Regions from separate parts of the Delftia sp. HK171 genome, predicted to be linked through region 3. Evidence: predicted binding sites of a transcription regulator. Region 3 holds the regulator's gene; each other region holds the start of a gene.
The links. The regulator HrcA, encoded in region 3, represses chaperone genes, less so after heat shock. The targets are predictions, from matches to a motif close to TTAGCACTCNNNNNNNNNGAGTGCTAA.
Positions count from the first base shown of each region.

Region 1: the regulator HrcA is predicted to act here: its motif matches at 4,564-4,590, upstream of rpoH (RNA polymerase sigma factor RpoH).
Region 2: the regulator HrcA is predicted to act here: its motif matches at 6,845-6,871, upstream of BO996_RS26880 (co-chaperone GroES).

Region 1 is NZ_CP018101.1:1,846,084-1,856,615, reverse strand. Features, by position in the region: gene BO996_RS08370 (acetate--CoA ligase family protein) at 1-1,562, opposite strand, end outside; gene BO996_RS08365 (enoyl-CoA hydratase/isomerase family protein) at 1,567-2,358, opposite strand; gene BO996_RS08360 (tripartite tricarboxylate transporter substrate binding protein) at 2,392-3,369, opposite strand; gene BO996_RS08355 (IclR family transcriptional regulator) at 3,646-4,434, shown strand; gene rpoH (RNA polymerase sigma factor RpoH) at 4,621-5,565, shown strand; gene BO996_RS08345 (Bug family tripartite tricarboxylate transporter substrate binding protein) at 5,663-6,655, shown strand; gene BO996_RS08340 (sterol desaturase family protein) at 6,675-7,421, shown strand; gene BO996_RS08335 (fatty acid desaturase) at 7,418-8,353, shown strand; gene BO996_RS08330 (StlD/DarB family beta-ketosynthase) at 8,369-10,321, shown strand; gene BO996_RS08325 (DUF6999 family protein) at 10,321-10,532, shown strand, end outside.
Region 2 is NZ_CP018101.1:6,006,336-6,016,867, reverse strand. Features, by position in the region: gene BO996_RS26905 (CobW family GTP-binding protein) at 1-801, shown strand, start outside; gene BO996_RS26900 (LysR family transcriptional regulator) at 776-1,696, opposite strand; gene hglS (2-oxoadipate dioxygenase/decarboxylase HglS) at 1,863-3,278, shown strand; gene BO996_RS26890 (aminotransferase-like domain-containing protein) at 3,390-4,667, shown strand; gene groL (chaperonin GroEL) at 4,777-6,420, opposite strand; gene BO996_RS26880 (co-chaperone GroES) at 6,467-6,757, opposite strand; gene BO996_RS26875 (RNA polymerase sigma factor) at 7,425-7,991, shown strand; gene BO996_RS26870 (FecR family protein) at 7,988-9,061, shown strand; gene BO996_RS26865 (TonB-dependent siderophore receptor) at 9,436-10,532, shown strand, end outside.
Region 3 is NZ_CP018101.1:5,723,695-5,734,226, forward strand. Features, by position in the region: gene BO996_RS25580 (FecR family protein) at 1-920, shown strand, start outside; gene BO996_RS25585 (CHASE2 domain-containing protein) at 948-3,317, shown strand; tRNA gene BO996_RS25590 (tRNA-Arg) at 3,404-3,480, opposite strand; tRNA gene BO996_RS25595 (tRNA-Ile) at 3,659-3,737, opposite strand; gene hrcA (heat-inducible transcriptional repressor HrcA) at 3,805-4,809, opposite strand; gene BO996_RS25605 (NAD kinase) at 4,840-5,736, shown strand; gene recN (DNA repair protein RecN) at 5,739-7,514, shown strand; gene rapZ (RNase adapter RapZ) at 7,519-8,421, shown strand; gene creB (two-component system response regulator CreB) at 8,451-9,170, shown strand; gene creC (two-component system sensor histidine kinase CreC) at 9,187-10,532, shown strand, end outside.

The DNA.
Region 1 (10,532 bases), 2.6 Mb from region 3:
AGCACCACCCGGCCGCCCAGTTCGCGCGCGGCGGCTTCGGCCTCTTCGGCGGTGCGCACCACGCGCTCGGCCGCGCACGGCACGCCGAAACGGCGGAAAACGGCCTTGGCCTGCGCTTCATCGAGGCAGCCAACGGGCAGGTCCAGTTCCTGCAGGGTGTCCTTGCCGACGACCGGCTCGGAAGGCGCACCCTGGAAGCCGTTGACGCGCAGCATGCCCGCCAGCGCGGCCGTGCAGCTTTCCGCCGCAGCGAAGGCCGGCACGCCGCGTTGCGTGAGCAGCGCGCCGATCTCCGGCGCATGCGGGCTGACGTAGGCCAGCACCGGCTTGTCGGAGTGGGGGAGGCACTCCTGGATGGCACCGGCCAGCAGCTCGGGCATGGCCAAGCTGGAGGAGCCGACGATGATCACCAGCGCGTCGTAGCTCGGGCTTGCCAGCAAGGCATGGATGGCGCCGCGCAGCAGGTCGGGACGCAGGCCCGCCAGGGTCACGTCGATGGGGTTGCGGTCCAGCACGGCCTCGCTGCCGGTCTGCAGCGCACGCAGTGCGTCAGCCGTCGCCTGGTCAGGGGCCGGCGTGTCGAATCCGGCCACGCCCAGATCGTCCGATACCAGGGTGCCCGCACCGCCGGTGGACGTCAGGATGGCGATGCGCCTGCCGCGCAGCCTGCGGCCCGTGGCCAGCGCAGCGGGCACGTCCAGCAGGTCGGCAAAGCTGTGCGCACGGATCACGCCGACCTGCCGGAACAGCGCGTCGTACATGCGATCCGCACCGGCCATGGCGCCCGTGTGCGATACGGCGGCCTTGGCGCCGGCCTCGGAGCGGCCGATCTTGAAGGCCACCACGGGCTTGCCGGCACGCGCGGCCTTCAGGCAGGCGGCACGGAACCTGGCGGGATGGCGCACCGTCTCCACATACAGCGCGATCACCTTGGTGGCCGGGTCATCGGCCAGGTGGTCTATGAAGTCGGCCAGTTCCAGATCGACTTCGTTGCTGGTGGAGATGAGCTTGGACAGGCCGATGCCACGCGCGGCGGCGCGCGACAGCAGCGAGCCCAGGATGCCGCCGCTTTGCGAGACGACGCCGATGCCTCCGACGGGGAACTCGTCCATCTCCAGTGCGCCCGAGGGCGACAGCACGATCCGGTCGGTCAGGTTGACCAGCCCGATGGTGTTGGGCCCCAGCAGGCGCATGCTGCCGGCCGCCTCGATCAGCTGCCGCTGGCGGTGCGCCCCGTCCTCGCCCGTTTCCGTGTAGCCGCTGGCCAGCACGATGGCTGCCGCGCAGCCCAGCGCCGACAGCTCCCTGACGGCCTGGTGCGCACGCTCGGCGCCAAGCAGCACCACGGCCACATCAGGCACTTCAGGCAACGAGGCCACATCGGGATAGCAGGCCAGATCGCCGATGCGCTCCACGCGCGGATTGACGGGAAGAATGCGGCCGGCAAACCCGTGCTTTTGCAGGTAGGCCACCGGGCGGCCCGTGGTTTTCTTCAGGTCGGCAGAGGCGCCTATGACGGCGACACTGCGCGGCGACAGCAGCTTGGCAATGGCTTCGCTCATGGCATCACTCCTTGCCGGCCGTCTTGGCCAGGAAGGCCTCCACCGATGCGCGGTGTTCACTGCTGGTGTAGCAGATGCCCTGGGCCTGGCTGCCCTGGGCGAAGACATCGTGCGAAGACAGCTCGAAGCTCTGGTTCAGGATGGTCTTGGTCAATGCCAGCGCGGTGGAAGAAGCCGAGGACAGCTCGCGCGCCCAGGCCTGGGCGTCTGCCACCAAGGTCTCGGCACTGGCCTGGCGGTCCACGATGCCCAGGGCCAGGGCTTCCGGCAGCTTGACCTGGCGGCCGGTGAAGATCAGCTCCTTGGCCTTGGCCAGGCCCACACGGCGCGGCAGGAAATACATGCCGCCGCCGTCCGGGATGATGCCGCGCAGCACATAGCTCCACGCGAAGCTGGCCCATTCGCTGGCGATCACGAAGTCGCAGGCCAGCGCCGTGTCTGCCCCCAGGCCCGAAGCCGCGCCGTTGACGGCGGCGATCACGGGCTTGGGCATGGTGTGCAGCAGGGCCTGGACATGGTGCACGCGCTGCTGGCGTTGCCAGCCGTTGAAGCCCACCTCGCCCGCGGGAGCATTCATGCGCCTTTGCATTCCGGCAATGTCCCCGCCTGCGCAAAATCCCTTGCCCGCGCCTGTCAGCACCAGGGCCTTGATGGCCTTGTCTGCCGCCACGCGCTCCAGGGCATCGATGAACTCGGTGCGCATGTCGTCACTCATGGCGTTGCGCTTGTCGGGGCGGTTCAGGGTCAGGGTCGCCACCGCGTCGGCGACATTCAGTTGGATCAGTTCGTAGTTCATGGCGTGCTCTGAAAGCGATCGCAGCCAGTGCGATCAATCGGGATGGATGTTGTTTTGCTTGACGATCTGCGCCCAGCGCTTTTCCTCGGCCTGCACATAGGTGTCCAGTTCCGCCGCAGGTCCGGCATTGACCATCAGGCCCTCGTGCTCCAACTTGCGAACGAACTCCGGCGAGCGGGCCGCCTTGCGGGCCGCGGCGTTCAGGCGATCGATCACGGCAGCGGGCGTGGCGGCCGGCGCGTACAGGCCGTACCAGCTCTCGACGCGGTAGCCCGGGACGGTGACGGCGATGGGTGGCACGTTCTTGAATGCCGCAGACGGCTCGGCCGTGGTGACCCCCAGCACGCGCAGCTTGCCGTTGTCGATGAAGGTGGATACCGCCGCCGCCGTGGCAAACATCATGTCCACCTGCCCGCCCATGAGATCGGTGAGCGCCGGGCCTGCGCCGCGGTAGGGCACATGGGTGAGCCTGACCTTGGCAAGGTTGGCGAACAGCTCACCCGCCAGATGCGCCGAAGTCCCGGCGCCCTGCGAGGCATAGGTCAGCTTGTCGGGACTGGCCTTGGCGGCGGCCATCACGTCCGCCACCGTCTTGTACGGACTGGCGGCGGGCACCACCAGCACGTTGGGGCCGCGGCCGATCAGGATCACCGGGGCAAAGGCTTTGTTGCTCCCGTACGGCAGCTTGGCCTGCAACGCCGGATTGACGGCGTGCGCGAACGAAGCCACGACCAAGGAATATCCGTCCGGCGCACTCTTGGCAACGTTGTCGGTGCCGATGATCGTGCCGGCACCGGGCTTGTTGTCCACGATGACGGGCTGGCCCAGGTCCTTGGCCATCTCGGCCCCCAGCGTGCGGGCGATCAGGTCCGTTCCACCGCCTGGCGCAAAGGGCACGACGAGGCGCACGGGCTTTTCCGGGAAGGCTGCAGATGCTGCGCTGCAGACAGTCGCGAGCACGGCAATGAACGCAATGGCCCTTGCACAACGGCGGGCGGCGAAACTGGGCATGGTGTGTCTCCTGGTTCTATGGACAGAGGTCCGGTCACTGCGCCAGCGTTGCGATGACGCTGGCGACTGGCTTGTGAAAGCTTAGGGAAACGCACCGCGCTTGTGACCCCCCATATTCCAACCAGTGAAACTCCAAAGCGGGCGCGCCAGAGCCTGCGGCTGCATTTCCCTTGCATTCGGTGGAATACTTGGCTTCCATCAGGCGCCCGTACCCGGGCAGGAAGAACACAGCTTTCGACACCGGGGCAAGCGCGTCCTCCCACCAGCGGCAGCAGCATGACGAACAGGCGATCCCCCATCCTCCATGACAAGCCGGGACAGTCCCCGAGCAACCGCTCCCTGGAAAGAGGCGTCGAAATACTGCGTGCGTTCAGGCCCGGCTCGGAACTGCTGGGCAACAGCGACCTGGCGGAACGCACCGGCCTGTCCAAGGCCACGGTCACCCGGCTGACGCAGACCCTGGTGGGCTGCGGCATGCTGCAGGCCGACCACCCGAGCCGGGCCTTTCGCCTGGCCCCGGCGGTCCTGAGCCTGGCGCACGCCATGCGCACAGGCTCGACGGTGCTGTCGATTGCGGCGCCCCTGATGCGCACCCTCGCCGAGACACGCAGGATCAACGTGGGCCTGGCATGTCCCGACCGGGACGAGATGGTCTACCTGGAATCCATCCGCTACAACCGCCGGATCGTGCTCAGGCATGTGGTCTCGGGCCAGCGCGTTCCCATGGAACTGACATCACTGGGGCGTGCCTACCTGGCAGCGGCGCCATCGGCCAGGCGCAAGGCCTTGCTCGACAGCTTCAGGCTCAAGAGAGGCGCCCAATGGCCTGCGCTGGAGCAGCAGATCCAGGCGGCGATCAAGTCCGTGAAAAGCCAAGGCTTCTGCGCCGCATCGTGGCAGCCGGAAGTGGTTGCGCTGGCCACGCCGCTGGTGACACCCGATGCCATCTATGTCCTGAACTGCAGCGTCTCCACCACGGAGCCTTTGCCGGCCATCGTGCAGGAGCTGCATCCGGCCTTGCTGCAACTGGGCCGGCAGATTGAAAGCCTGCTGGAAAAACTGTAATGCTCTCCCAGCAATATGCGCCCACCGCTGGCAAGCAGGGTTTCCAAAAATCGCTCAGACTAGGCACAAACGACTTTTGGCACTCCAAAAATGAGTGCAACCGTCTGAAAAACCCACGGAACTTTGGCTTTAGCACTCGGTCATAACGAGTGCTAATATGAAGGAATGGAAGAAAGGAACTCTGCAATGACAAACGCCTCCGGCTCCATTGCGACCACCTTGGCACCCGCTAACCCCTGGGCCCTGGTGCCGCCTCTGGGCAATTTGGATGCCTACATTTCCGCGGTCAACCGCCTGCCCATGCTCACCCTTGAGGAAGAGCAGGACTACGCCCGCAAGCTCAAAGAACACAGCGATCTGGACGCCGCAGGGCGTCTGGTGATGTCCCACCTGCGCCTGGTGGTGTCCATCTCGCGCCAGTACCTGGGCTACGGCCTGCCGCACGGCGACCTGATCCAGGAAGGCAACGTGGGCCTGATGAAGGCCGTCAAGCGCTTCGACCCCGATCAGAACGTGCGCCTGGTGAGCTACGCCATGCACTGGATCAAGGCCGAGATCCACGAGTACATCCTCAAGAACTGGCGCATGGTCAAGGTCGCCACGACCAAGGCCCAGCGCAAGCTGTTCTTCAACCTGCGCTCCATGAAGCAGGGCCTGAAGTCCGACGCCGCCATGGCCGAGGACGGCGCCATGCTGCGTGACACGCTGACCTCGGGCGAGATCGACGCCGTGGCCGAGAAGCTCAACGTCAAGCGCGAAGAGGTCATGGAGATGGAAACGCGCCTGGCCGGTGGCGACGTGCTGCTGGACCCCTCGCCCAGCGACGATGGCGAGCAGGCCTTCGGCCCCATCGCCTACCTGGCCGATGGCGCCCACGAACCCACGGCCATGATCGAGTCGCGCCAGCGTGACCACCTGGCCACCGACGGCATTGCCATGGCGCTGGATTCGCTGGACGACCGCAGCCGCCGCATCGTCGAGGAGCGCTGGCTCAAGGTCAACGACGACGGCTCGGGCGGCATGACGCTGCATGAGCTGGCCGCCGTCTACGGTGTCAGCGCCGAGCGCATCCGCCAGATCGAGGTGGCTGCCATGAAGAAGATGAAGAAGGCCCTGGCCGAGTTCGCCTGATGGCCTGACGGCCTGGGCTGACAAGCCGCTTCAAGACAAACCCGGATAATCTCCGGGTTTTTTATTGCCCGCAGCCTTTGCGGCCCCCACGTACCCCATGCCCGCCAGCGCCATCTCGCCACTACGCCGCCTCTTCGCCAATGCCTTGGCCACCGCCCTGGCCTCGGCCCTGCTGCCTTGCGCTGCCGTGGCGGGCGACAACTGGCCCAGCAAGCCGCTGCACCTGATCGTCGGCTTTCCCGCAGGATCTTCCCCGGACCTCACGGCGCGCGCACTGGCCGAGCCGCTGGAAAAGCGCCTGGGCCAGCCCGTCATCGTCGAGAACAAGGTGGGCGCAGGTGGCAACATCGCAGGCGAGCAGGTGGCCCGTGCGCGCGACGACCATACCTTCAGCGTGATGATCAACGGCAACCTGACGATTGCCCGCCTGCTCAACCCCGCCGTGCGCTACGACCCTGTGAAGGACCTGCAGCCCGTCAGCCTGATCGGCGTGGCGCCCCTGGTGCTGGTGGCTCCGGCCGGCGCGCCCGAGGGCCGGGCCTTCCTGGAGGCCGCTGCCCAGGCCGGCAACCGCTGGAGCTACGGCTCCCCTGGCGTGGGCACGGTGGGCCACCTGGGCATGGAGCTGCTCAAGAGCCGCTCCGCGCTCAGGCCCGAACACATTCCCTACCCCGGCTATCCGCAGGTGTTCAACGCCATCCAGGGGGGCGACCTGCAGCTGTCCATGCTGCCGCCCGCACTGGCCATGGCCCAGGTGCAGGCCGGCAAGCTGCGCGGCGTGGCCGTGACCTCGGCCGCGCGCAGCCCTCTGGCGCCGGGACTGCCCAGCCTCAAGGAGCTGGGCGTGGGGGATTTCGATCTGGAGATCTGGAACGCCGTGGCCGCGCCCAAGGCCATGCCCGCCGCCCATGTGCAGAAGCTGGCCGAAGCGGTCAGCGAGATCGTGCGCTCGCCCGAGATGCGTGCACGCCTGGCCGCCCAGGGCTGGCAGGCTGTCGGCAGCTCGCCCGAGGGCCTGGCCCTGCGCATACGCCAGGACGTGACGGCACTGGGCCGCATCATCCGCGAACAGGGAATCCACGCGCAATGACGTGCTCGATCACACTGCCATGACCGCTGCCCAAGCCTTCACCGAACTCAACGCCTGGCAGGTCATGGCCTGGGGCCTGCTCTTCTTCGGCGTGCTGTACACGGCCGGCGGCCGGGGCATGACGGCGCTCACGCGCTGGCTGCAGCGGCGCGGCGTGGGCCGCGTGCTGGACACGCGCCCGCTCAAGCCCGACCAGTTGCGCCGCGAATGGCGCCAGTCGCTGCATTCGGTGCTGATCTTCGGCATCGGCATGATCGTGCCCTGGGGCCTTCTGCAATTGGGTTGGGCGCGGCTGGAGCCCGATGCAGGCCCCTGGCGCATTGCCATCGAAATCGTGGTGCTGCTGATCTGGAACGATGTGCATTTCTGGATCAACCACCGCCTGCTGCATACGCGGCTGCTGGGGCGCTTTCATGGTGACCATCACCGCTCCATCGTCACCACGCCGTGGTCCACCTACAGCTTCCATCCCATCGAGGCGCTGATGCTGGGCAACGTCATCCTGCTGCCCATGGTGGTGCATGACTTCAGTTTCTGGTCGCTGGCCTCGGTGCCGGTACTCAGCCTGCTGCTGAACGTCATAGGCCACTCCAACTACGACTTCTTTCCCGGGGTGCCCGACACGCATGCGCTGGCCGCCAGCCGGCGCCACCATCTGCACCATGCCCGGCCCAATGGCAACTACGGCTTTGCGCTGGCCTTCATGGACCGGCTGATGCGCACGCGCGTGGCCCTGCCCGCCACGGCCCGGCCCAGGACGGAATGAGCCGACCGCCTGCTCGCCACGTCCAGCCACGGCTGCCCCGGCTGCGCCACTGGCGCGACCTGCAGTCGCTGGCCTATCTGGTGGCGCTGCCGCTGATCGTGTGGTGGCAGTGGCAGCACGGCTGGAACCTGTGGCTCTACGGGATCGAGCTGTTCCTCACGCTGGGCGTGGGCGTCATCCACCACAACCACACGCATTTGCGCATGTGGCGCGGGCGCTGGGCCAACCGCATCACCGACTACTGGCTGACCCTGCTGCAGGGCCACCCGACCTTTGTGTTCTGGCCCGCCCATGTGGCCAACCACCACCGCTTCCGCCACGGCCCGCGCGACATGGCGCGCACCTACCGCTTCGGCGGCGACCACAACCATCTGCTGGGCTACCTGCTCCACCCGCTGCAGGCCGGCTGGGTGCTGTACCCGCTGTTCCTGCGCTGGCTGGGCCAGTTGCGGCGGCATTGGCCCGGCGCCTTTCGCTACTGCATGGGCCAGTACCTGCTGTGGCTGGGCAGCTGGGCGCTGCTGCTGTCGCTGGATTGGCAAAAGGCCTTGCTGCTGGTGATCGTTCCCCAGCTGCATGGCCTGCACTGGCTGCTGGCCACCAACTACCTGCAGCACGCCCATGCCGATGGCCGGCCACTGACGCGCAGCCAGCGGCTGGACAGCGCCACGCCACTGAACTACGCGCGCAATTTCGAGGGCTGGGTCAATCCGCTGCTGTTCAACATCGGCCTGCACACGGCCCACCACGAGCGGCCCCAGGCCCACTGGTCCGAGCTCACGCGCCTGCACAGCGAACACTATCGCCAGCGCGTGGCCCCTGCGCTCAACGAAGGCGGACTGCTACCCTACATGGCCCGCGTCTTCGTGCTCGGCACGGTCTGGCCGCCGGCGCGCACGCGTGCGCAAATGCCTCCCGGAACATACGACTGATACGACCCTGAACCCATGCCCGTCGCCTATTCCAACGTCTATCTGCATGCCGCAGGCATGTTCCTGCCCGGTGAACCCGTGGACAACGCAGGCATGGATGCCTACGTGGCGCCGCTCAACCGCCTGTCCGAGCGCCTCAAGCGCCGCATCCTGGCCGAGAACGGCATTGTCCAGCGCCACTACGCCATAGACGCCGAAGGCCGCACCGTCCACAGCAACACGGCCATGGCCGCCCAGGCCATCCATGACTGCCTGGCACAGGCCGGGCGTGCGCTGGGCGATGTCGGCTTCCTGGCCAGCGGCTCGTCGGGCGGCGATGCGCTCATGCCCGGTTTTGCCAACATGATCCAGGGCGAGATGGCCGCGCCGCCCATGGAGACCCTGTCCGTGCACGGCGTCTGCGCCGCCAGCGTGGGCGCGCTGCAGGCAGCGGCCCAGGCCGTGGACCGTGCGCCCGACTCGCTGGCCCTGGCCGTGGCCAGCGAAATGCCCTCGCGCCTGTTCAAGCGCTCGCGCTTCGCGGCCCAGGGATACAACACGGATTTCGACGCCCACTTCCTGCGCTGGATGCTGTCCGATGGCGCAGGCGCCGTGCTGCTGGGCGGCCCGCAGGCCCTGCCCCAGGCGCCGGGCCTGCGCCTGAAGCTGCGCTGGACGCACCTGCGCAGCTTTGCGGGCGACTACCCTGTCTGCATGCAGCTGGGCCTGACGCCCGACCGCGCCACCAGCCACCTGGACTTTGCCGCCTGGGGCGATGCCGAGGCCGCAGGCGCGCTGTCGCTGCGCCAGGACATCCGCCTGCTGCCGCACCTGTTCGATGTCTGCATCCACGAATACGCCCACCTGGCCCACACGGGCTGGGTGCCCGAGCGCGGCATCGACCATTTCCTGTGCCACTACTCGTCCGAGCGCTTCATCCCCGTGGTCGATGAGCTGCTGGGCAAGGCCCAGCTCGGCATCCCGCGCGAGCGCTGGTGGAGCAACCTGGCCTGGCGTGGCAACACGGGCGCGGCCTCCATCTTCGTGATGCTGTCCGAGTTCCTGCGCACGGAATCGGCACGCCTGAAGCACGGCGACACCGTGCTGTGCTTCATTCCCGAATCGGGCCGCTTCACGGCCGGCTACATGCTGCTGGAAGTGGAGGATGCGGCCCAGGCTCCCACCGCCACCCCGGCCACGGCCGCAGCACGCAGTGCCACCGCCGAAGCTCCCGCTGCCCCGGACCTGCTGCCCGATGTCTCCACCATCGCCCCGCCCCACGACCCGAACCAGGCCCCGGCCACGCTGGCGCCGCTGCTGACCGAACTGGCCAGCCTCTGGCAGGACTACCGCTCGCGCGTGTGGCGCACGCCGCTGCTGCAGCGCATACGCACAGGCAGGCTGCAGACCGCCGACTACGTGCGCTGGATGAGCCACTGGGTTCCCCAGGTGCGCGAGGGCAGCCTGTGGATGCGCGAGGGCGCGGCATCGCTGACCGGAGAACACGCGGCGCTGGCCGCGCTGATCGACGTGCATGCGGGCGAGGAGCAGAACGACTTCCGCATCCTGCACGAGGACTACCTCAAGGCCGGCGGCACCGAGACCGACCTCACCCGCCTGCGCCGCAACCCCGGCGGCGAGGCGCTCAACGCCTACCTGCACGGCCTGGCCGCCACGCCCAATCCGATCGGCCTGCTGGGCGCCATCTACATCATCGAAGGCACGGGCCAGCGCATCGTGCCCAGCCTGCTGCCGCTGCTGCGCGCCAGCCTGCCGCTGCCGCCCGATGCCTTCCGCTTCCTGGAATACCACGGCGCCAACGACGAACACCACCTGGAGCGCTGGCTCATGGCCGTGCAGATGGTGATGGCGCTGGACGACACAGACGGCAGCGGGGGCACGGCGGCGCAGGCCATCGTGCGCACCGCGCGCCACACGGCGGCGCTGTACCTGATGCAGTTCGAGCATGTCCTGCCCGAGGAGCACTGATGCAACCACCAGACTTCATCGAACCGCCCCACGACGAGCGCGACCCCAGCCCCTGGCGCGCGCTGTACCTGGACCAGAGCACGCCGCTGCCCGACGACGTCAAGGCCGCCTGGCTGCGTGACTGCAGCAGCGGCTCGCGCCAGTACCTACTGCCCTTCCTGCGGCCGCTGGCACGCACCAGCATCGTGCTCATCCAGATCCTCAAGGTGCT
Region 2 (10,532 bases), 280 kb from region 3:
GCCCACAGCGGCGACACCATCGCGCTGACCAATGGCTGCGTGTGCTGCCAGATCGGCGATGACCTCTCCATGGCCCTGATCGGCGTGCTGCAGCAGCGCGAGCGCTTTGACGCCGTGGTGGTCGAGGCCAGCGGCGTCTCCGATCCCTGGCGCATTGCCCAATTGGGCCTGGCCGATCCCGCATTGGCGCTGGACGGCGTCATCGTGGTCGTCGATGCCGCTGCCCTGCCCGGGCAGGCGGCCGATCCGCTGCTGGCCGACACGCTGCAGCGCCAGGTGGCCCGGGCCGATCTGGTCATCGTCAACAAGACCGATCTGGCCGATACCCGGACCCTGGAGCGCGTGCACCGCTGGATAGCCAGCCACGCGCCAGCCGCGCAACGCTGCGATGTGCACGAAGCCCGGGTGCCCGTGGAGCTGCTCAGTGGCGCAGCCCTGCTGCGTGGCGTGCGGGAGGTTTCATGGGGTACCGGCACTGCGCGCCCCATGCATGGCCGGCAGTTCGAGACCTGGTCCTGCCAGCCGCCCGGGATGCTGTCCGAGACGGCCCTGCAGGCGTGGCTGCAGGCCATGCCGGCTGGCGTGCTGCGGCTCAAGGGCGTGGTGCAGACCGGGGCGGGCCATTGGAGCGAGCTTCAATTTGCCGGGCGCAGCGGCCGGCTGCGCGCCGCATCAGCGCCCGTGCAGCGGCAGGTGCCCGCCATCGTGGCCATCGGCCTGGCCGGGCAGCTTCCGGTGGCCGCGCTGCAGGCGCTGGTGGCAGGCGCTGCGGGCGTCAGGGCTGCGGGCCGTCCCGCATGAAATCCTGGGCTGCCTGCTGCAGCCACTCGCGCAGGCTTTGCAGCGGCGGGTAGTTGCCGCGGCTCGTGGGCCAGGCCAGGTAGTAGCGCTCGGCGCTTTCCATCTCGGGCAGATGGGGCAGGGCACGCACCAGATCGCCCTGGGCCAGTTCCCGCTCGATCAGAAAACGCGGCAGCAAGGCCACGCCCACGCCGGCGATGGCGGCCTGGGCGGCGGTGGCGAACTGGTCGAACAGCATGCCCTGGCCCTCGGCCATGGGCGCATGGTGCACGGACAGCCAGCGCTGCCAGGCATCGGGGCGCGATGCCAGGTGCAGCAGCGGCGCCTGCAGCAGGTCCTGGGGCTGGGCAAAGCCATGCTGGGCCAGCAGGGCGGGGCTGCAGGCAGGCACCACGGTCTCGCTCATCAGAAAGGCCAGCTCGGCGCCCGGCCAGTGCGGCAGGCCGAAATGGATGGCGGCGTCCACGGCTTCGAGCTGGAAGTCGAACTGGGACAGCCGCGTCGTCAGGTTGATGGTGATGCCCGGGTGGGCGCTGAAGAACTGCGGCAGGCGCGGCGCCAGCCAGCGCGTGCCGAAGGTGGGCAGGATGGCCAGGTTCAGGCTGCCGCCGCGCGGGTTGGCCCGAAAGCCCAGCGTGGCGGTGGAGATGCGCATCAGCGCGCCGCGTATCTCCTGGGCATAGGCCTGGCCGGCCGGACTGAGCCGCACGGTCTGGCGCTCGCGCACAAAGAGCTCCGCCTCCAGCCGCTCCTCCAGCGCGCGGATCTGGCGGCTGACGGCGCTTTGCGTCAGGTGCAGCTCGGCCGCAGCTGCCGTGAAGCTCTGGTGCCGGGCCGCCGCCTCGAAGGCGCACAGCAGGGACATGGGGGGCAGGAAACGGCGGGACAGCAGCATGGCAGAGGGCGGTGGGGCAATCGTGGGAGGGGCATTCTGTTTGGGAATGACCTATGGGCCTGATTATCGTTTGACCAGGCTCAAGGCGCAGACCTAGCATGCGTGCCAGGAATCCACCCCGCCGCAGGGCTGCCCTGTGGCTCCAACTTCAGTCCCCACGAGCACCATGTCCTCTACGCCTGCCCACACCTTCGTGCCCTCCGACGAGATCCGCGCACGGTTTTCCAGCGCCATGTCAGAGATGTACCGCGATGAAGTGCCCCAGTACGGCACGCTGATCGAACTCGTGGCCGACATCAACCAGCGCACGCTGCAGGCCGAGCCCGCGCTGCTGGCCCGGATGCAGCGCAGCGGCGAGCTGGCCCGCCTGGGCGTGGAGCGCCACGGCGCCATCCGCGTGGGCACGGCGGCCGAGCTGTCCATGCTGCGCCGCCTGTTCGCCATCATGGGCATGGAGCCCGTGGGCTACTACGACCTGTCGGTGGCCGGCGTGCCCGTGCACTCCACGGCCTTCCGCCCCGTGGGCGATGCGGCGCTGCTGGCCAACCCTTTCCGCGTCTTCACCTCGCTGCTGCGCCTGGACCTGATTGCCGACGAGGCGCTGCGGGCCCAGGCGGGCGCCATCCTGGCGCAACGCAGCATCTTCACCGAACGCGCGCTGGCGCTGATCGCCCAGGCCGAAGCCCATGGCGGCCTGGCCGACGCCGATGCCGACGCATTCGTGCGCGAGGCACTGGAGACCTTCCGCTGGCACAGCGAGTCCACCGTGGACGGCACCACCTACGATGCGCTGCACAAGGCCCACCGCCTGATCGCCGACGTGGTCTGCTTCAAGGGCCCGCACATCAACCACCTGACGCCGCGCACGCTGGACATCGACGCCGCCCAGGCCGCCATGCCCGCACGCGGCATGGACGCCAAGGACGTGGTCGAAGGCCCCCCGCGCCGCGCCTGCCCCATCCTGCTGCGCCAGACCAGCTTCAAGGCGCTCAAGGAGACCGTGCGTTTTGCGGGCGATGCCACGGGCGCGGGCTCGCACACGGCGCGCTTCGGCGAGATCGAGCAGCGCGGCGTGGCGCTCACGCGCAAGGGCCGCGCGCTCTACGACCAGCTGCTGGCCCAGGTGCGCGACATGGGCAGCGCAGGCAGTGCCGCGCCGGACTACGGCAGCCGCCTGGCCCAGGTCTTCGAGGCTTTCCCCGACACCCATGAGCAGCTGCGCCGGCAAGACCTGGCCTTCTACCGCTTCACGCTGAGCGACGAGGGAGCCGCCCTGGCCGCAGGCGAGGCCGCAGCGGCCGCCGCCTCGGACCTGGACGCCCTGATCGCCCGCGGCCTGGCCCAGGCCGAGCCCATCGTCTACGAAGACTTCCTGCCCGTGAGCGCGGCCGGCATCTTCCAGTCCAACCTGGGCGGCGAAGAGCAAAAGCAGTACGCGGCCCATGCGGCCCAGCAGGCCTTCGAGGCCGACCTGGGTGCCCGCGTGCATGACGAGATCGCGCTGTACGAGCAGGCCCAGCAGCGCTCCATCGACCAGCTGCGCAGCGCGCTGCGCGGCCAGGCCACCAAGGTCGCTGCATAGGCGCCGACCCGGGCTGAGCCCGCCGCCGTTGATCCCCTTCCCCGGGGCGCATGCACAGGCGCCAGGCCTGCGCGTGCGCCCCTTTGTTTTTGCCATTTGCCGGAGGCCTTCATGAGCACCGCAGACCAGGGCGCGTCGTCGCCCACCGCCCATCTGTTCAACTCGCTGTTCGCACAGCCCGAAGGCTCGCCGATCCGCGAGCTGTTTCCGTACCTGAGCCGTCCCGGCATGCTCTCGCTGGCCGGAGGCTATCCCTCGCCCAGCCTGTTCGATGCCGAAGGTTTGCAGCAAGCCGCCATGGCCGCGCTGCAGCAGGATGCCGCCACCAGCCTGCAGTACGGCGCCAGCGAAGGCCAGCTTGCGCTGCGCGAAGCCCTGGCCGCGCTGTGCGCCACGCGCGGCATTGCCTGCACGCCGGCCGACATGATCGTGACCACGGGCTCGCAGCAGGCCTTCGACCTGCTGGTCAAGGTGCTGGTCGAGCCCGGCGACCCGGTGCTGGTCGAGGTGCCCGCCTACCCGGCCACGCTGCAGACCCTGAAGCTGGCCCAGGCACAGGTCGTTGCCGTGCCCACGGACGAGCAGGGCCTGGACACCGAGGCCCTGGCCCGCCTGCTGGCGCAGTGGCCCCATGCGCGTGCCCCCAAGCTGCTCTATACCGTGCCCAGCTTCTCCAACCCGGGCGGCACCCTGCTGCCCGCGGCGCGGCGCACGGCCCTGGTGGCGCTGGCACGCGAGCATGGCTTTGTCATCGTCGAGGACGACCCCTATGGCGAGCTGCGCTTTGCCGGCCAGCGCGAACCGTCGATCTACGAAACGGGCCTGGCGCTGTGCGGCGCCCAGGCCAATCCCGTGGTCTACCTGTCCAGCCTGTCCAAGACCGTGGCGCCTGCGCTGCGCATCGGCTGGATGCTGGCCGACGCCCAATTGCTGCGCCGCTGCACCATCGCCAAGCAGACGGCCGATCTGTGCACCTCGCCGCTGGCGCAGATGATCGCCGCGCACTATCTGCGCTCGGGCCGCTATGCGCCCCAGCTGGCCCAGGCCAGCGCCGAGTACGCGGCGCGCATGGATGCGCTGTGCTCTGGCATGCAGTCGGCCCTGGGCGATCAGATCCGCTTCGTGCGGCCTGCGGGGGGCATGTTCGTCTGGGCCCAGCTGCTGCCGCCGCAGCGGCTTGCGGGCGACTCCCAGGCCCTGGCCCGTGCGCTGTTCACGGCAGCGGTGGAGCAGGGCGTGCTCTATGTGCCGGGCAAGGCCTTCTTCCCGGCCGATGCGGCAGACAAGGCCGGCCTGTGCATGCGCCTGTCGTATGCGGCGCCCACCGTGCCCCAGATCACCGAGGCCGTGGCACGCCTGGGCCGGGCCTGGGGCCAGGCCGTGTCCTGAAAGACATAGGCAAAAGCGTTCATGCAATGACAAAGGCCGCCCGAGGGCGGCCTTTGTCTTGCTGGGCAAACCGGGCATGGCGCAAGGCCTGCCCGGTTGCGGCGGGCAATTACATGCCCATGCCGCCCATGCCACCCATGCCGCCCATGTCGGGCATGGCAGGGCCGCCTTCAGCCTTGGGAGACTCGGCGATCATGGCTTCGGTCGTCAGCAGCAGCGATGCCACGGAAGCGGCGTTCTGCAGGGCCGTACGCGTCACCTTGGTCGGGTCCAGGATACCCATTTCCAGCATGTCGCCGTAGGTGTCGTTGGCAGCGTTGAAGCCGTAGTTGCCCGAGCCGTTCAGCACGGCGTTGACCACCACCGAGGGCTCGCCACCGGCGTTGGCCACGATTTCGCGCAGGGGCGCTTCGATGGCCTTCATGATCAGCTTGATGCCGGCGTCTTGCTCGGCATCGCCGGTCTTCAGGTCGCCCACGGCTTGCTTGGCACGCAGCAGAGCCACGCCGCCGCCGGCCACGATGCCTTCTTCCACAGCAGCGCGGGTAGCGTGCAGGGCGTCTTCAACGCGGGCCTTCTTTTCCTTCATCTCGACTTCGGTGGCAGCGCCAACCTTGATCACGGCAACGCCGCCAGCCAGCTTGGCCACGCGCTCTTGCAGCTTTTCGCGGTCGTAGTCGCTGGTGGCTTCTTCGATCTGGATGCGGATCTGCTTGACGCGGGCTTCGATTTCAGCAGCTTGGCCAGCACCGTCGATGATGGTGGTGTTTTCCTTGCCGATTTCGATGCGCACTGCCTGGCCCAGGTCTTCCAGGGTCACCTTGTCCAGCGCCAGGCCCACTTCTTCAGCGATGACCTTGCCGCCCGTCAGGATGGCGATGTCTTCCAGCATGGCCTTGCGGCGGTCGCCGAAGCCAGGAGCCTTGACAGCCACAACCTTCAGGATGCCGCGGATGGTGTTGACCACCAGCGTTGCCAGGGCTTCGCCTTCGACGTCTTCTGCAATGATCAGCAGGGGACGGCCGGCCTTTGCCACGGCTTCCAGCGTGGGCAGCAGGTCACGGATGTTGCTGATCTTCTTGTCGAACAGCAGCACGAAGGGGTTGTCCAGCAGGGCAACCTGCTTTTCAGGGTTGTTGATGAAGTAGGGCGACAGGTAGCCGCGGTCGAACTGCATGCCCTCGACGACGTCGAGTTCGTTGGCCAGCGACTTGCCTTCTTCAACGGTGATCACGCCTTCCTTGCCGACCTTGTCCATGGCTTCGGCAATGATGCTGCCCACGGATTCGTCGGAGTTGGCGGAGATCGAGCCGACCTGGGCGATTTCCTTGGAGGTGGTGGTGGCCTTGGATTGCTTCTTCAGCTCTTCCACCAGGGCGGCGACAGCCTTGTCGATGCCGCGCTTGAGGTCCATGGGGTTCAGGCCGGCGGCCACGTACTTGGTGCCTTCGCGGACGATGGCCTGTGCCAGCACGGTGGCGGTGGTCGTGCCGTCACCGGCGATGTCGTTGGTCTTGGAGGCCACTTCCTTCACGAGCTGGGCGCCCATGTTCTGCAGCTTGTCCTTGAGTTCGATTTCCTTGGCGACCGAGACACCGTCCTTGGTCACGGTGGGGGCGCCGAAGGAGCGCTCCAGCACCACGTTGCGGCCCTTGGGACCCAGGGTGACCTTGACCGCGTTGGCCAGGATGTTCACGCCTTCAACCATGCGGGCGCGTGCTTCGCCGCCGAAAACTACGTCTTTTGCTGCCATTTCAATTCTCCGGATTCAGTTGGAAAGTGCGGTTTCGAAGCGCGGATTACTTTTCGACGACTGCGAACAGGTCGTCTTCCTTCATCACCAGCAGTTCGTCGCCATGGACCTTGACGGTCTGGCCGCTGTACTTGCCGAACAGAACGCGGTCGCCGACCTTCACGTTCAGAGCGATCACTTCGCCCTTGTCGTTCTTCTTGCCGGGGCCCACTGCCAGCACTTCGCCCTGGTCAGGCTTCTCGGCGGCATTCTCGGGGATCACGATGCCCGAAGCCGTCTTGGTTTCGTTCTCGAGGCGCTTCACGATCACGCGATCGTGCAGGGGACGCAGGTTCATACCAACTCCTAAATCATCAACAAAGTTGAAACAAAGACTTGCCGGCCCGGCGGGCCGGCATTCGAAGCAATGTGGGACAGAGGACTGTTAGCACTCATACCCAACGAGTGCTAATAATAAGGCAATTCGGCCAGGATTCAAGGGGTAGGGTCGGATGTGCCGCAGTGTGTAACCACGCCTCACATGCTTTTGCGCCACGGATTTCCGGTGGGTGTTGGCTCGGCGCTCGGCCAGCACCATGGCAAGAAGTGGCATCTGCGGAGCCCGCGCCGATGGAGTTCCTGCGGCGCGCCGCTGGGGGCCGGAGTCCTGGTTGCAGGATGTCCAGGCGCTAGAATGGGAATGAATCTCATTCATCTATTCATGCGATCTGCGCACATGGCCAGGGCGCCCCTTCCCGTCGTTGTCCATCCGATGCGTGGGGCCCCCGGCGCCACGCATCGGTTGCCCATCTGCGCGTTGTGCCTCACCTCCAGACTTTCATCACTGACGAATGCAGTGCCCTTGCGGGTTCACGGTCGGCTGCTGCATTCCTCCCGGGCGCAAAGGCTAGGGGATGAAACGCAATCCGGTCTCCGCAGCGCGGGGTGAGCCGATACCTGGACGCCAGACTCCAGAGGCTCCCCTGGTTGCGCTCTATACGCGTTGGCGCACGCCTGTGATGCGCATGTTGCGCCGACACTTTCGAACCACTGCAGCGGTCGAGGACGCGGCGCAGGAAGTGTTCGCACGGGTGGCCGCCACGGGCAGGAATCTCGAGCCCGGGCAGGAGCAGCCCTATCTGCGGCAGACCGTGCGCAGCGTGGCGGCACGCGACTGGGAAAAGGGCCCGGAGGCGCACGGGCTCCAGAGTGTTCCGTATGACGACTGCCAGCAAGAGCTGCTTGCCATCTCTGCCGAGGGCTTCGGAGACACCGAGCGTCAAGCCGAGAGCCGCCAGCGGCTGACGCGGCTGCACGAGGCGATCCAGGAACTGCCGCCGCGGCAGCGCGAAGCCTTCATTCTTCAACGGATCGAGGGGCGCACCGTTGAGGAAACCGCCGATTGCATGGGGATCAGTACACGGATGGTGGTGAAGCACCTGGGCCGGGCCGTCGGCTATTGCGAGACGCGCATCCTGTTCGCAAGTGCCACTCAGATGAGGCGCCTGCAGGCCCTGCAGGGCACACTGGACGCCGAAGAAGACAACGACGACGAATGCGCCGCCCCACCGGCGCAGGGCAAAAGAGCATGAGCGCAGAGCCAGGCCATTCCCGGTTGCAGGACCTCCCGCCCGAGCAGGTGCTTGGGCTCAACCATCGCGCGGGCGAGTGGTATGTGCGTCGCCAGCAGCCCGGCTGGTCGGGCGCGGACGAGCGCGCTCTCGACGAGTGGCTGGCGCAGGACCCGGCCCATCGCGAGGCCATGGACGGTGTCGGCCGCGCCTGGCGTGAAGCGGAGCAGCTCAAGGCCATGTTCCCGGCCGTCTACGGGCGCAACCCGCCAGCGGCTGCCGCCCGCGAAGCGCCGCGCGCCCGCAGGCCGGCGCCGCAGCCACGCAGTGCTGCAGGGGCCACGGACCGGCCGCGCAGACCCGCCATGGCATCGGCCTTCGCCGCAGCACTGTTCGCCGTGGTCGCCGCCGGGTACGGCTGGCACCGCTGGGACAACACCGCCAGCTATGCGGTCGATATCGCCACCGCTCCCGGCGAACTTCGCCGCATCGACCTGCCCGATGGATCGCAGGTGGCGCTCAATGCCAACAGCCGCCTTCAGGTGCGCTACTACCCCCGCCGGCGCGAAATCGTACTCGACCAAGGCGAGGCCTTCTTCAAGGTCGCGGCGGATGCCGGCAAGCCCTTCACCGTGGACAGCAGCGGCAGCCAGGTGCGCGTCGTCGGCACCGCATTCAATGTGCGGGCAGCCCCGCCGGAATTCGTGGTGCAGGTGCAGGAAGGGCGCGTCGAGGTGCGCTCAAAGACCCATCCCGAAGCCCCCGTGCTCGCCATGGGCCCGGGTGCGGGTGTGGCCATCGATCCCGCCAGCGGGCGCCGCCGCAGCCTTTCAGTGGCAACGCAAGACGTTGCGCAATGGCGGACCGGGCAGATCTACTTCAAGCGCGCCACGCTTCGGCATGTGGCGGATGAACTGTCGCGCTACCTCGGCCAGCCAGTGGAGATAGAGAGCCCTGCGCTCCAGGCCGTGACTGTTTCGGGCCTGCTTGCGCTGGAGGAGCCGGAACGCTTCCTCCTGGCCCTGCCCAGCGTAGCCAGCGTGCGCGTGCAGCGGCGCGCCGAGGGTGGCTGGCTGATCGGTTCTCGTTGAGATACAAATTGTTTCATTTTGCCGGGTTCTCTGGTTTTGCCTTTTCCTGCTTCTTCATGGGTAGGGGCGAGGAATTTCTGCGCCCCGGGGCTGCCAGCCACGGAAATGAGCAATCACCGCTTTCTGATTGATTCCCAGCCAACGGCCGCAAGCAAGCGGCATCCCCGCGCAGTTGGCTGTCCTCTACGCCCCCGCCTGATCTGGCAAGCGGGCGTACCCGCCTTCCTGCCCTGGGCCTGCCGTCGTCGTACGCACAAGGAATCCAGGAGCTACAGGTCATGTACCAAGGTCAGACGAGGGAACGTTTCGAGAACAACAATGGGAAGCTGGCCGCGCACCGTGCGCGGTCTGTCCGCACACAGGAGTGCGGCCCTGTGCTGCGGCCCAGCCTGGTGGCGGTGCTCGTGTCGGCAGCGGTAGCCGTGATGGCCGTCAGCCCCGGCGAGGCGCTGGCCCAGCCCGCCGCCGCCATGGAAACCCGCCAGCCCTTTCACATCGCGGCCCAGCCCCTGCTTGAAGCCCTCAAGGCATTTGGCCGCCAGACGCAAGCGCAGGTGCTCTTTGATGACGGGCTGGTCGAAGGGCGCCAAGGCGCAGCAGTCAGCGGCAATCTCAGTGCACGCGAAGCCTTGGCAAGACTGCTGGCTGGAACGGGCTTGGCCGCCGTCAGCACGCAGCCCGGCACCTTCACCATCCAGACAGCAGCGGCTGCGGCTTCCAAGGTGACTTTGGCGGAAGTGACGGTGACGGCGCAAGCCGATGCCAATGGAGCGACCGAAGGCACCGGCTCCTACACCGCGGACCGGGTGCGCACTGCCACCAAACTGGACCTGTCCATCCGCGAGACGCCGCAATCGGTCAGCGTGGTGACGCAGCAGCAGATGCGCGATGCCAACATGCAGTCGCTCGACGACGTGACCGATGCCCTTGTGGGTGTCACCTACAGCCAGCTGGGCACCGAGCGCTCGTACTTCTATTCCAGGGGCTTCCAGGTCACGGACCTGCAGATCGATGGCTTGTCCACCAGCATGGCCGAGAGCTTTTCGGCCGACGCCATGTCGCTCAACAACATGGCGATCTACGACCGGGTGGAGGTGGTGCGCGGCGCCAACGGCCTGCTCCAGGGCTCGGGCAACCCGTCGGCCGTCATCAACCTGGTGCGCAAGCGGCCGACGCGCGAGTTCCAGATGAGTGCCGAGGTCGGCGCCGGCTCCTGGGCGGACTACCGGGCGCAGTTCGACGTATCCGGCCCGCTCAATGCCCAAGGCACCGTGCGCGGCCGCGCCGTCCTGCTCAACAACCAGTCCAACAGCTTCAGGCAGGGCGCCGAGGCCGACAACCGGATGCTCTACGCCATCGTGGAGACCGACCTGGGCGCCGCCACGACGGCCAGCCTCGGCTTCAGCGCGCAGCGCGACAACCACCAGGGCTATGACTGGGGCGGCTTCAACACGCGGGAAGATGGCTCGTT
Region 3 (10,532 bases):
CGGCGTGGCCCGCGCTGGCGGAAGACGCCAACTGGATCAGCCTGCCCCTGCCCGGCTTGCCGGGCGCCGTGCGCTACCAACTACAGCTGTCGCGCGATGCCGACATGACCCAGGTGCTGCGCAGCGCCAGCTTCCAGGCCACGGCATCGCCGCTTCGCCTGGCGGGCGTGGAGGACGGCGATTACGTGCTGTCCCTGCGCGGCATCGATGCCCAGGGCATTCCGGGCGCCGCCAGCCGCCGCGCCCTGCGCGTCAAGGCCCATCCCGTGCCGCCGCTGTATGAATCACCGCAGGCCGACGCCACCGTGGGCCTGGGCCGCGCCAGCCTGCAATGCACTCAGGTCGTGGGCGCCGCGCGCTACCGCATCCAGGTCGTCTCTGCCGATGTGCAGGCCGGCTTTGCCGAACCCGCCATCGATGCACGCGACCTGAGCGACTGCACACTGCCCGCCACCACGCTGGCCCGCCTGCCGGCCGGACGCTATCTCTGGCGTGCCGCCAGCATTCGCACGCTGGCCGATGGACAGCCCGACCAGGGCCCGTTTGCCGCAGCCCAGGCCATGCAACTGGCTGCCGTTCCTCCCCAGCCCTCGGCCAGCGCGCTGCAGATGGGCGACGGCCCGGCCGAAGGCAGCCGCCAGATCCGCTGGAGCGGCGAGCCCGGCCAGCGCTACCACGTCATGGTGGCTCGCGACCAGGAGTTCACCGCGCCGCTGGTGGACCTCTGGACCGACCAGCCGCAATGGAGCACCGAGGAGCTGCCCGCAGGCAGCTACTACCTGCGCCTGCAGATCGAGGATGCCAACGGCCTGCGCAGCGACTTCTCGGCCGCGCGCCAGTTCCGCACCGGCAGCTGGATCGTCGATGCCAGCGGCGAGATGATGCATTCGGGCAACGGAGAGCGCCTGCAGCGCCAGTAGCCGTGCCCGTTCATTCCCTGACCGCGCTTGTCCACCCAGCCGCCCCCGCCTGACAGCCCCGCCACGCCGGCGCAGCCAGCGCCTGCGCGTGGCCGTGGACTGCGGCGGGACTGGCTGCTGCTGGCGGCGGGCCTGCTGTCCCTGGTGTTCTGGCTCAGCGGCGACGGGCAGCTCGACCGCATCAACGGATTCGTCCAGGACACGGCCAGCTGGCTGCACCGGCCCAAGGCATCGCAGGACATCGTCATCGTCGCCATCGACGATGCCAGCATCGACGCCATTGGCCGCTGGCCCTGGCGCCGCGCACTGCACGCCGGCCTGCTGGAACGCATCAGCCAGGCACCGCCGCGCGCCATAGGCCTGGACGTGATGCTCAGCGAGGAAGACCTGGACTACCCCGGCGACGACCTGCTGCTGGCGCGCGTTCTGCAGCGCAGCGGCCGCACCGTCTTGCCCGTCGCGCCAGGCAGCGGCCCGCTGCCGGCCTTCGCACAGGCCGCAGCGGCGCTGGGCCATACCCAGCTGCCCGTGGACGCCGATGGCGCGGTACGCGGCTTCCATGCCATAGAAGGCAGTGCGCAGCAGCCCTGGTGGCACATGGCGCTGGCCCTGCACTGCGTGGGCGAGAACGGCCGCGCATGCGCCCGCCCGGAGCCCGTGCCGCCCATGGACCCCGACGCACCCTCCTGGCAACGCCGCCAGCAGGAGATCATTGCCTTTGCACAGGCCAGGCCGGAGCAAGGCGCCAGGGACCGCTCGCCCTTCACCACCTATTCCTACATCGACGTGCTGCGTGGCCGCATTCCTGCAGCGGCATTCCGCGGCAAATACGTGCTCATCGGCACGACGGCCACCGGCCTGGGCAGCCGCTTCACCGCACCGCTGGGCACCAGCGCGCGGCCCATCTCCAGCGTGGAGATGCTGGGCCATGTGCTCAATGGCAGCCTGCAGGGCTCGCATGTGCATCCCGCGTCGGCCACGCTCAACTGCGCGCTCAATGCGGCAGCCGTGCTGCTGGCCCTGCTGGCCCTGGCCTGGCTGGGCCCGTCGGGCGGCATGCTGGCCTGCGCGCTGCTGGCCCTGGCCTGCCTTTCGCTGGCCGGGCTTGCACCGCGCCTGTGGCAGGTGCAGACGGCGCCTGCAGCCGGCCTGCTGGGCCTGGCCCTGGCCTATCCGCTATGGAGCTGGCTGCGCCTGCGCGCCGCCGCGCGCTTTCTGGCGCTGGAGCTGCGCGACCTGCAGGGGCAGGGCCTGCCCACCGCGCTGCGCCTGGGCGGCGACCTGCTGGACCAGCGCATCGCGGCCGTGGAGCAGGCTTCGCGCCAACTGCGCGCCCTGCACCATTTCGTCAGCGAAAGTCTGCGCCAGCTGCCCTCGCCCACCTTTGTCTGCGACCGGCAGGGCCATGTGCTGCTGGCCAATGCCGCAGCCCACGCCTATGCACGCAGCCTGGGGCATGACCTCAGGGCCGGCGATGCCCTGCCCCGGCTGCTCGATGGTCTGCGGGCACTGGAGACGGCAGCCGGCGCATCCGCCGGCCAGCCCTTGCTCACGCCCGAGGTACTTGCCGCCCACGGCCTGCCCCCCAGCAGCGAGGGGCGCGACCCCATGGGACGCAGCCTGATGCTGCTGACCCAGACCTTCGAGGCACCGCCGACCACGGGCTGGCTGATCACCCTGGTCGATATCAGCGATCTGCGCAGCGCCCAGGCCCAGCGCGACCAGGCCATGCAGTTCATCTCGCACGACATCCGTGCGCCCGTGGCATCCATCATCACCTTGCTGGAGATGCAGCGCGGCGCCGTACAGGCCCCCGACCTGGGCCTCCTGCTGCCGCGCATCGAAGGCTATGCCCAGGCCTCCCTGCAGCTGGCCGACGATTTCGTGCACCTGGCACGCGCCCAGCAGCAGGCGCTGCGCCGGGAACGGCTGGACCTGGGCCTGGTGCTGGACCAGGCCGTGGAAAGCTGCTGGGCCCAGGCCTCTGCGGCCCACGTGCAGCTGGAGTTCCTCCTGCCCGAACAGGAATGCCCCGTGCTGGGCGATGCGGGCATGCTCCACCGCGCGGCCGTCAACCTGATCGGCAACGCCATCAAGTACGGAGCGCGCGCAGATCAGGCAAACCCCGCCACGGTGCAATGCCTGCTGCAGCAGGACGCAGGCCATTGCCGCATCACCATCCGAGACCACGGGCCCGGCATGGATGGGAAGGCCGTCGCCCGGCTGAGCCAGCCGTTCGAGCGCCTGGACCACCACCAGCACCTCGACGGCGTGGGCCTGGGCCTGGCCTTCGTGCGCACCGTGGCCGCCCGACATGGCGGGCAGCTTGAGATAGAAAGCACGCCCGGCCAGGGCAGCGCCTTCAGCATCGTGCTGCCGAAAGCGGAAAAGGCCTGACTGGCATCTCAGGGACGCGGATGCGGATGCGGATGCAGAAAACGAAAAAGCCCTGAAGTCTTTCAACTTCAGGGCTTTGCGTTTTTTGGTGCGGCTGGCAGGAATCGAACCCACGACCCCTTGGTTCGTAGCCAAGTACTCTATCCAGCTGAGCTACAGCCGCAACGCTTCGCATTGTAGCAGCGGGTTTTGGGGCCCCCGGACAAAAGCGCCATATTTCTGCAAAAAACCCGGCGCCCGCATTCCCCGGCAACCGGGCGATGGCATGCCATGCGGCATGCCTTGCACCCAGCAAAAAAGCCTGCCGCCCGGAAAGGCGGCAGGCTTTTCATACCAATGGATGGTAGGGCCTCCCAGAGTCGAACTGGGCACCAACGGATTATGAGTCCGCTGCTCTAACCAAGCATGAGCTAAGGCCCCTGATTCACCAAGGCAGCACGGATGCAGGCCATGGCAAACAACTATTGTAGAGCCTAACCCGCAGGACTCAGCGCTTGTGACTCAGCGCATTGCTGACGAGCTTGGAGGTGATGTCCACGATCTGGATCATGCGGTCGTAGTGCATGCGGGTGGGCCCGATCACGCCCAGCGTGCCCACCACCTTGCCGTCGAGCTCGTAGGGCGCGCTGACCACGGACAGCTCCTCGAAAGGCACGACCTGGCTTTCACCGCCGATGTAGATGCGCACGCCTTCCGCCTGGCTGGAAAAATCCAGCAGCCTGAGGATCTGGGTCTTTTGCTCGAACAGGTCGAAGGCGCGGCGCAGATTGCCCATGTCGCTGGAGAAATCGCTGACCGACAGCAGGTTGCGCTCGCCCGCGATGACCACGTCCTCCTGGGCGCTGGTCATGGCCTCCGTGCCGATGTTGACGGCCGCCTGCATGAGCGTGGCCACCTCGCCGCGCAGCAGCTCCACCTCGCCCTTGAGGCGCTCGCGCACCTCTTCCATGGCCAGGCCCGCGTAGTGGCTGTTGAGGAAGTTGGAGGCTTCGATCAGCTGCGAGGACGAGTAGTCCACGTCGGTGAAGATGACGCGGTTTTGCACGTCACCGTCGGGCGATACGATGATGACCAGAAAACGCCGCTCCGACAGCCGCACGAATTCGATGTGCTTGAACACCGAGGTGCGGCGCGGCACCAGCACCACGCCCACGAACTGGGAAAGGCTGGACAGCAGGTTGGCGGCGTTGGCGATGACTTTCTGCGGCTGCTCGGGCGCGAGCTCGGGCGTCACGATATCGGCACGGTCTGCAGTGAGCATGGTGTCCACGAACAGCCGGTAGCCCCGGGCGGTCGGAATGCGGCCCGCCGAGGTGTGCGGGCTGATGATCAACCCCAGGTCTTCGAGGTCAGCCATCACATTGCGTATCGTGGCAGGCGACAATTCAAGCCCCGACGCACGCGACAGGGTTCGCGAGCCCACAGGCTGGCCGTCAGCGATATAACGCTCGATCAGCGCTTTGAGCAACAACTTGGCACGTTCGTCGAGCATGTGATGATTTTAATGATGTAATTTCCAGAAATGACGTCCACGTTTCGCCACGTTGCCTTGATCGGGAAGTACCACGCTCCCAGCGCAAGCGCCCCGTCCGAGAATGCCAGCAACGCGCTTGAGCGCATTGCGGACTTCCTCAGGCGCCAGGGCTGCGAAGTCGTGCTTGATACCCAATCGGCCCTGCACGCAGGGCTCACAGACTACCCCACCCTCGATGTCGATGGCCTGGGCAGGCATTGCGACCTGGGCCTGGTCGTCGGCGGCGACGGCACCATGCTCGGCGTGAGCCGGCACCTGGCGCAATACGGAACGCCCCTGATCGGGGTGAACCAGGGCCGCCTGGGCTTTGTCACCGACATCGCGCTGGAGGACTTCGAGGCCACGCTCACGCCCATGCTGCAGGGCGAATACGAGGAGGACCTGCGCCCCCTGATGTGCGCCCGCGTGATCCGCGACGGCCAGTGCGTGTTCGAGGCCCTGGCCATGAACGACGTGGTGGTCAACCGCGGCGGCACATCGGGCATGGTGGAGCTGCGCATCGAGGTGGGCGGCCGCTTTGTCTCCAACCAGCGCGCCGACGGCCTGATCGTGGCCACGCCCACGGGCTCCACGGCCTATGCGCTGTCCGCCGGCGGGCCGATGATGCACCCTTCCATCCCTGCCTGGGTGATGGCACCCATTGCGCCGCACAACCTGTCCAACCGCCCCATCGTGCTGTCCGATGCCAACGAGGTCACGATCGAGGTCGTGGCCGGGCGCGATGTCAGCGCCAATTTCGACATGCAGTCCCTGGCCTCGCTGCAGCACGGCGATCGCATCCTCGTAAGCCGCGCCCACCACAGCGTGCGCTTTCTGCATCCCAAGGGCTGGAACTACTTCGCCACGCTGCGCAAGAAACTGGGCTGGAACGAGGGAGGCGCCTGACCATGGCGCTCAAGCGCATCGTTCTGCGCGACTTCGTGATCGTGCAGGCCCTGGATCTGGACTGGCATGCGGGCTTCACCGTGCTGACTGGGGAGACCGGCGCCGGCAAATCCATACTGATCGACGCATTGCAGCTGGCCCTGGGCGCCCGCGCCGACGCGGACGTGGTGCGCGAAGGCTGCACCCAGGCCGACATCTGCGTGGAGTTCGACGGCTGCGCGCGGCTGCGCCCCTGGCTGGAGGCCGCAGGCCTGGCCTGCGAGGACAGCAGCCTGCTGCTGCGGCGCACGGTGGACACCCAGGGCCGCAGCCGCGCCTGGATCAACGGCACGCCGGCCACGGCCACGCAGCTGCGCGCCCTGGGTGAGCAATTGATCGACATCCACGGCCAGCATGCCTGGCAAAGCCTCACGCGGCCCGATGCGGCGCGCGCCCTGCTCGATGCCTATGCCGGCATCGACAGCCGCGAGGTCCAGGGCTGCTGGAGCCGTTGGTCCCAGGCCCGGCAGGCGCTGCAGCATGCGCAATCCGCCCAGGACAGCCTGCAGCGCGAGCGCGAGCGGCTGCAGTGGCAGATCACCGAACTCGACAAGCTGGCCCCGCAGGCCGACGAGTGGGACGAGCTCAATGCCCAGCACACGCGCCTGTCCCATGCCCAGACCCTGATCGACACCGCCCAGACCACGCTGCAGATGCTGGAGGACGACGAGGCCGGCGTGATCACTCCGCTGGGCCGCGCCAGCCACCTGATCCAGAACCAGGAGCACCTGGAGCCCGACTTCCAGAACATTGCCGACGTGCTGGCCTCATGCATGGCCCAGGCGCAGGATGCGCGCCATTCGCTGCAAAGCTATCTGCGCCGCGCCGACTTGGACCCCGAGCGCCTGGCCGAGCTCGATGAGCGCCTGTCGCTGTGGATGCAGCTGGCGCGCCGCTACCGCCGCACGCCCGATGAACTGCCGGCACTGCTGGCCGGCTGGCGCCAGGAGCTGCAGCAGCTGGACGCCGCCGTGGACATCGAGGCCCTGCATGCGGCCGAGCAATCGGCGCAGCAGCACTACCAGGCCAGCGCCCGGGTGCTGTCGCAGCAGCGCGCACTGGCTGCGCCGCGCCTGTCGCGCGCCATCACCCAGGCCATGCAGGGCCTGGGCATGGAAGGCGGCCTGTTCGAGGCCGCCCTGTCCACGGCCGACTCCCCCGGTGCCTTTGGCGTGGACAGCGTGGCCTTTCTGGTTGCCGGCCATCCTGGGGCCAGTCCCAAGCCGATTGCCAAGGTGGCGTCGGGCGGCGAGCTGTCGCGCATTTCGCTGGCGATTGCCGTGACCACCAGCGAGCTGGGCGAGGCCGGCACGCTGATCTTCGACGAGGTGGACTCGGGCGTGGGCGGCGCCGTCGCCGAGACCGTGGGCCGCCTCATGCACGCACTGGGCCGATCGCGGCAGGTGCTGTCCGTCACCCACCTGCCGCAGGTTGCCGCCTGCGCCGACCAGCACTACCTGGTGGCCAAGCAGCGCGCAAGGCAAGGCACGCTCAGCACCGTGCAGCCGCTGGACAGCGCCGCACGCGAGGCCGAGCTGGCGCGTATGCTCGGTGGCGAGCGCCAATCCGAAACCACGATGGCCCATGCCCGCGAAATGCTGGCCATGGCGCGCCAGGCACCTGCACCCCGCCCACCCCCGCGACGGGCCGGCCGGCAGCGGCCACAGGCCGATGCCGACCGCACACGGTCCAAGCCGGGACGCGCGGCCAACGGCGCGCGCAATACCAATGGAGGCTGATGCCATGTCGCTTGAGATCGTGCTGATCACCGGGATGTCCGGATCGGGCAAATCCGTCGCCCTGCATGCGCTGGAGGATGCCGGCTACTACTGCGTGGACAACCTGCCCCCCGAGCTGCTGTCCGCCTTCGTCGAACTGGAGCACGGCCGCCACAGCAACAAGGTGGCCATTGCCATGGATGCGCGCAGCGCCGGCGGACTGCCCCACCTGCCCGGCCAGCTGGAACGGCTGCAGCGCCAGGGCGTCGTGCCCCACCTGGTCTTTCTGGACGCCACCACGGGCACCCTGGTGCGGCGCTTCTCCGAAACCCGGCGCCGCCATCCGCTGTCGCAGGGGCCGGTCGCCGAAGGCCGCCGCGCCCTGGTGCAGGACATAGAAACCGAGCGCGAACTGCTGGGCGACCTGCGCGAGAAGTCGCATGTCATCGACACCAGCCACCTGCGCTCGTCCCAGCTGCAAAGCTATATCAAGGAGCTGATTGCGGCCCCGGTGGGCCAGATGACGCTGGTCTTCCAGTCCTTCGGCTTCAAGCACGGCCTGCCCTCGGATTCCGACTATGTGTTCGATGTGCGCATGCTGCCCAACCCGCACTACGAACCCCAGCTGCGCCCGCTGACCGGCATGGACGCACCCGTGGCCGAGTTCCTGCGCCAGCAGCCCGGCGTGGACCAGATGCGCCGAGACATCCAGCAGTTCCTGGAGTCCTGGCTGGACATGATGGCCAGCAACCACCGCAGCTATGTCACCGTGGCCATCGGCTGCACGGGGGGCCAGCACCGCTCGGTCTTCCTGGTCGAGGAACTGGCGCGGCACTTTGCCCCGCGCTGGCCCACGCTGTGCCGGCACCGATCGCTGGACAGCCGGCCCACACTCAAGCCTGCCGACCTGCTTGCGCACGACGTCTGAGCGCCAGGCCCCGCCTCCGGAACACTGCGATGCAAGGCTTGCCGATGACGAACGCCCCGCGCGTGTTGCTGGTGGAGGACGACCCCGCCATCGCGCGCACCGTCTGCTATGCGCTGGAGCGTGACGGCATTGCCGTGCGCCACTGCCTGCAGCTGGCCGATGCACGCGCGCAATGGCAGGCACAGCCGCCCGATGCCCTGCTGCTGGACGTGGGCCTGCCCGATGGCAACGGCCTGGACTGGTGCCGCGAGCTGCGCCAGGCCGGCGCCGCCGTGCCGCTGCTGGTGCTCAGCGCACGCGGCGAGGAAATGGACCGCGTGCTGGGCCTGGAGCTGGGCGCCGATGACTACCTGACCAAGCCCTTCAGCCCGCGCGAGCTGGTGGCCCGCACCCGCGCCCTGCTGCGCCGTGCGCAGCGCCTGCAGCCCGCGCCAACGGCCAGCGCAGCGCCGGCCGATGCCCTGTTCAGCATCGATACGCAAGGCCAGCGCGTGCGCATGCAGGGTGTGGCCCTGGAGCTGACGCGGCGCGAGTACCAGTTGCTGCGCTGCCTGCTGGAGCGCCCCGGGCGCATCCTCAGCCGCGAGTTCCTCCTCGACAGCATCTGGGGCCAGGACAGCGACAGCACGGACCGCACCGTGGATACGCACGTCAAGACCCTGCGCGCCAAGCTGCGCGCCCAGGCGCCGCAGCAGGACTTCATCACCACCCACCGCGGCATGGGCTACAGCCTGACGCTGCCGGGCTGAGCCACCGCAGCACGCCATGCGCCTCGGACTGCGGCTGTTCTTCGCCTTTTTCGTCATCAACGGCCTGGCCGCATTCTTCGTGCTGCGCGTCTTCATGGTCGAGGTCAAGCCCAGCGTGCGCAAGGTGACCGAGGACACGCTGGTCGAGACCGCCTACGCCCTGGCCGCGCTGGCCAGCGACGACATGGCCAGCGGCGTGCTGCAGCAAAGCCCCGCGGACAGCCGCTTCGCGCACCACATGCAGGCCTATGCCAACCAGACCGTCAAGGTCTGGATCTGGGACACGCGCAAGACCAGCCTGGACATGCGCGTCACCGTCACGGACCAGAAGGGCCTGGTGCTGTTCGACTCGGCTGGCCTGGACCAGGGCGCCGACTACTCGCGCTGGCGCGACGTGTACCGCACGCTGCGCGGCGAATACGGCGCACGCACCACGCGCGAGGTGCAGAACGACGAGGCCAGCAGCGTCATGTATGTCTCGGCACCCATCATGGTCGATGGCCGCGTGGCGGGCGTGCTCACCGCCTCCAAGCCCGCCCACTCGGTGCAGAAGATCGTGGACAGCGCGGAAAGCAAGATGCTGCGCGGCGGCCTGCTGTTCCTGCTGCTGTCGGCCGGCGTGGGCTTTGCCGTGACCTGGTGGCTGGTCATCCATGTGCGGCGCCTGCGCAGCTATGCCCAGCAGGTACAGGCGCCCACGCTCAACGAGGCCGCCTCCCCCACCACCGCCCCTCCCATGCCCGAGGCCCCGCGCATGCCCGGCGAGCTGGGCGAGCTGGCTCGCGCCATGGAGAACATGCGCAGCCGCCTGGAAGGGCGCGACTACATCGAAGGCTATGTGCGCGCCCTCACGCACGAACTCAAGAGCCCCGTGGCTGCCATCCGTGGCGCAGGCGAGCTGCTGCAGGAAGACCTGCCCCCGGCCGACCGCGAACTGTTCGCGCGCCAGGTGGTGGACCAGTGCCAGCGCCTGCAAAACCTCGTGGACCAGTTGCTGCGCCTGAGCCAGCTGGAGCAGCGCCGCGCCCTGCACCCGCACACGGCCTGCAGCCTGCAGGCCTGTGCCGAACAGGCCATGGCGCAAGTCAACAGCGCAGCGCACCAGCGCCGCATCCAGCTGGTACTGCAAGGTCAGGACAGCAGCGGCCCCTGGGAGCAGGACCTGGTGGTGCTGGCCCTGAGCAACCTGCTGAGCAACGCCATCGACTTCGCCCCAGAGGGCAGCAGCATCCACGTGGACCTGGAGCCCGGCCGCGTCAGCGTGCGCGACCACGGCCCCGGCGTGCCCGAGGCGCTACTCGGCCGGCTGGGCGAACGCTTTTTCACCACCCCCCGCCCCAACGGGGAGCGCAGCGGCACGGG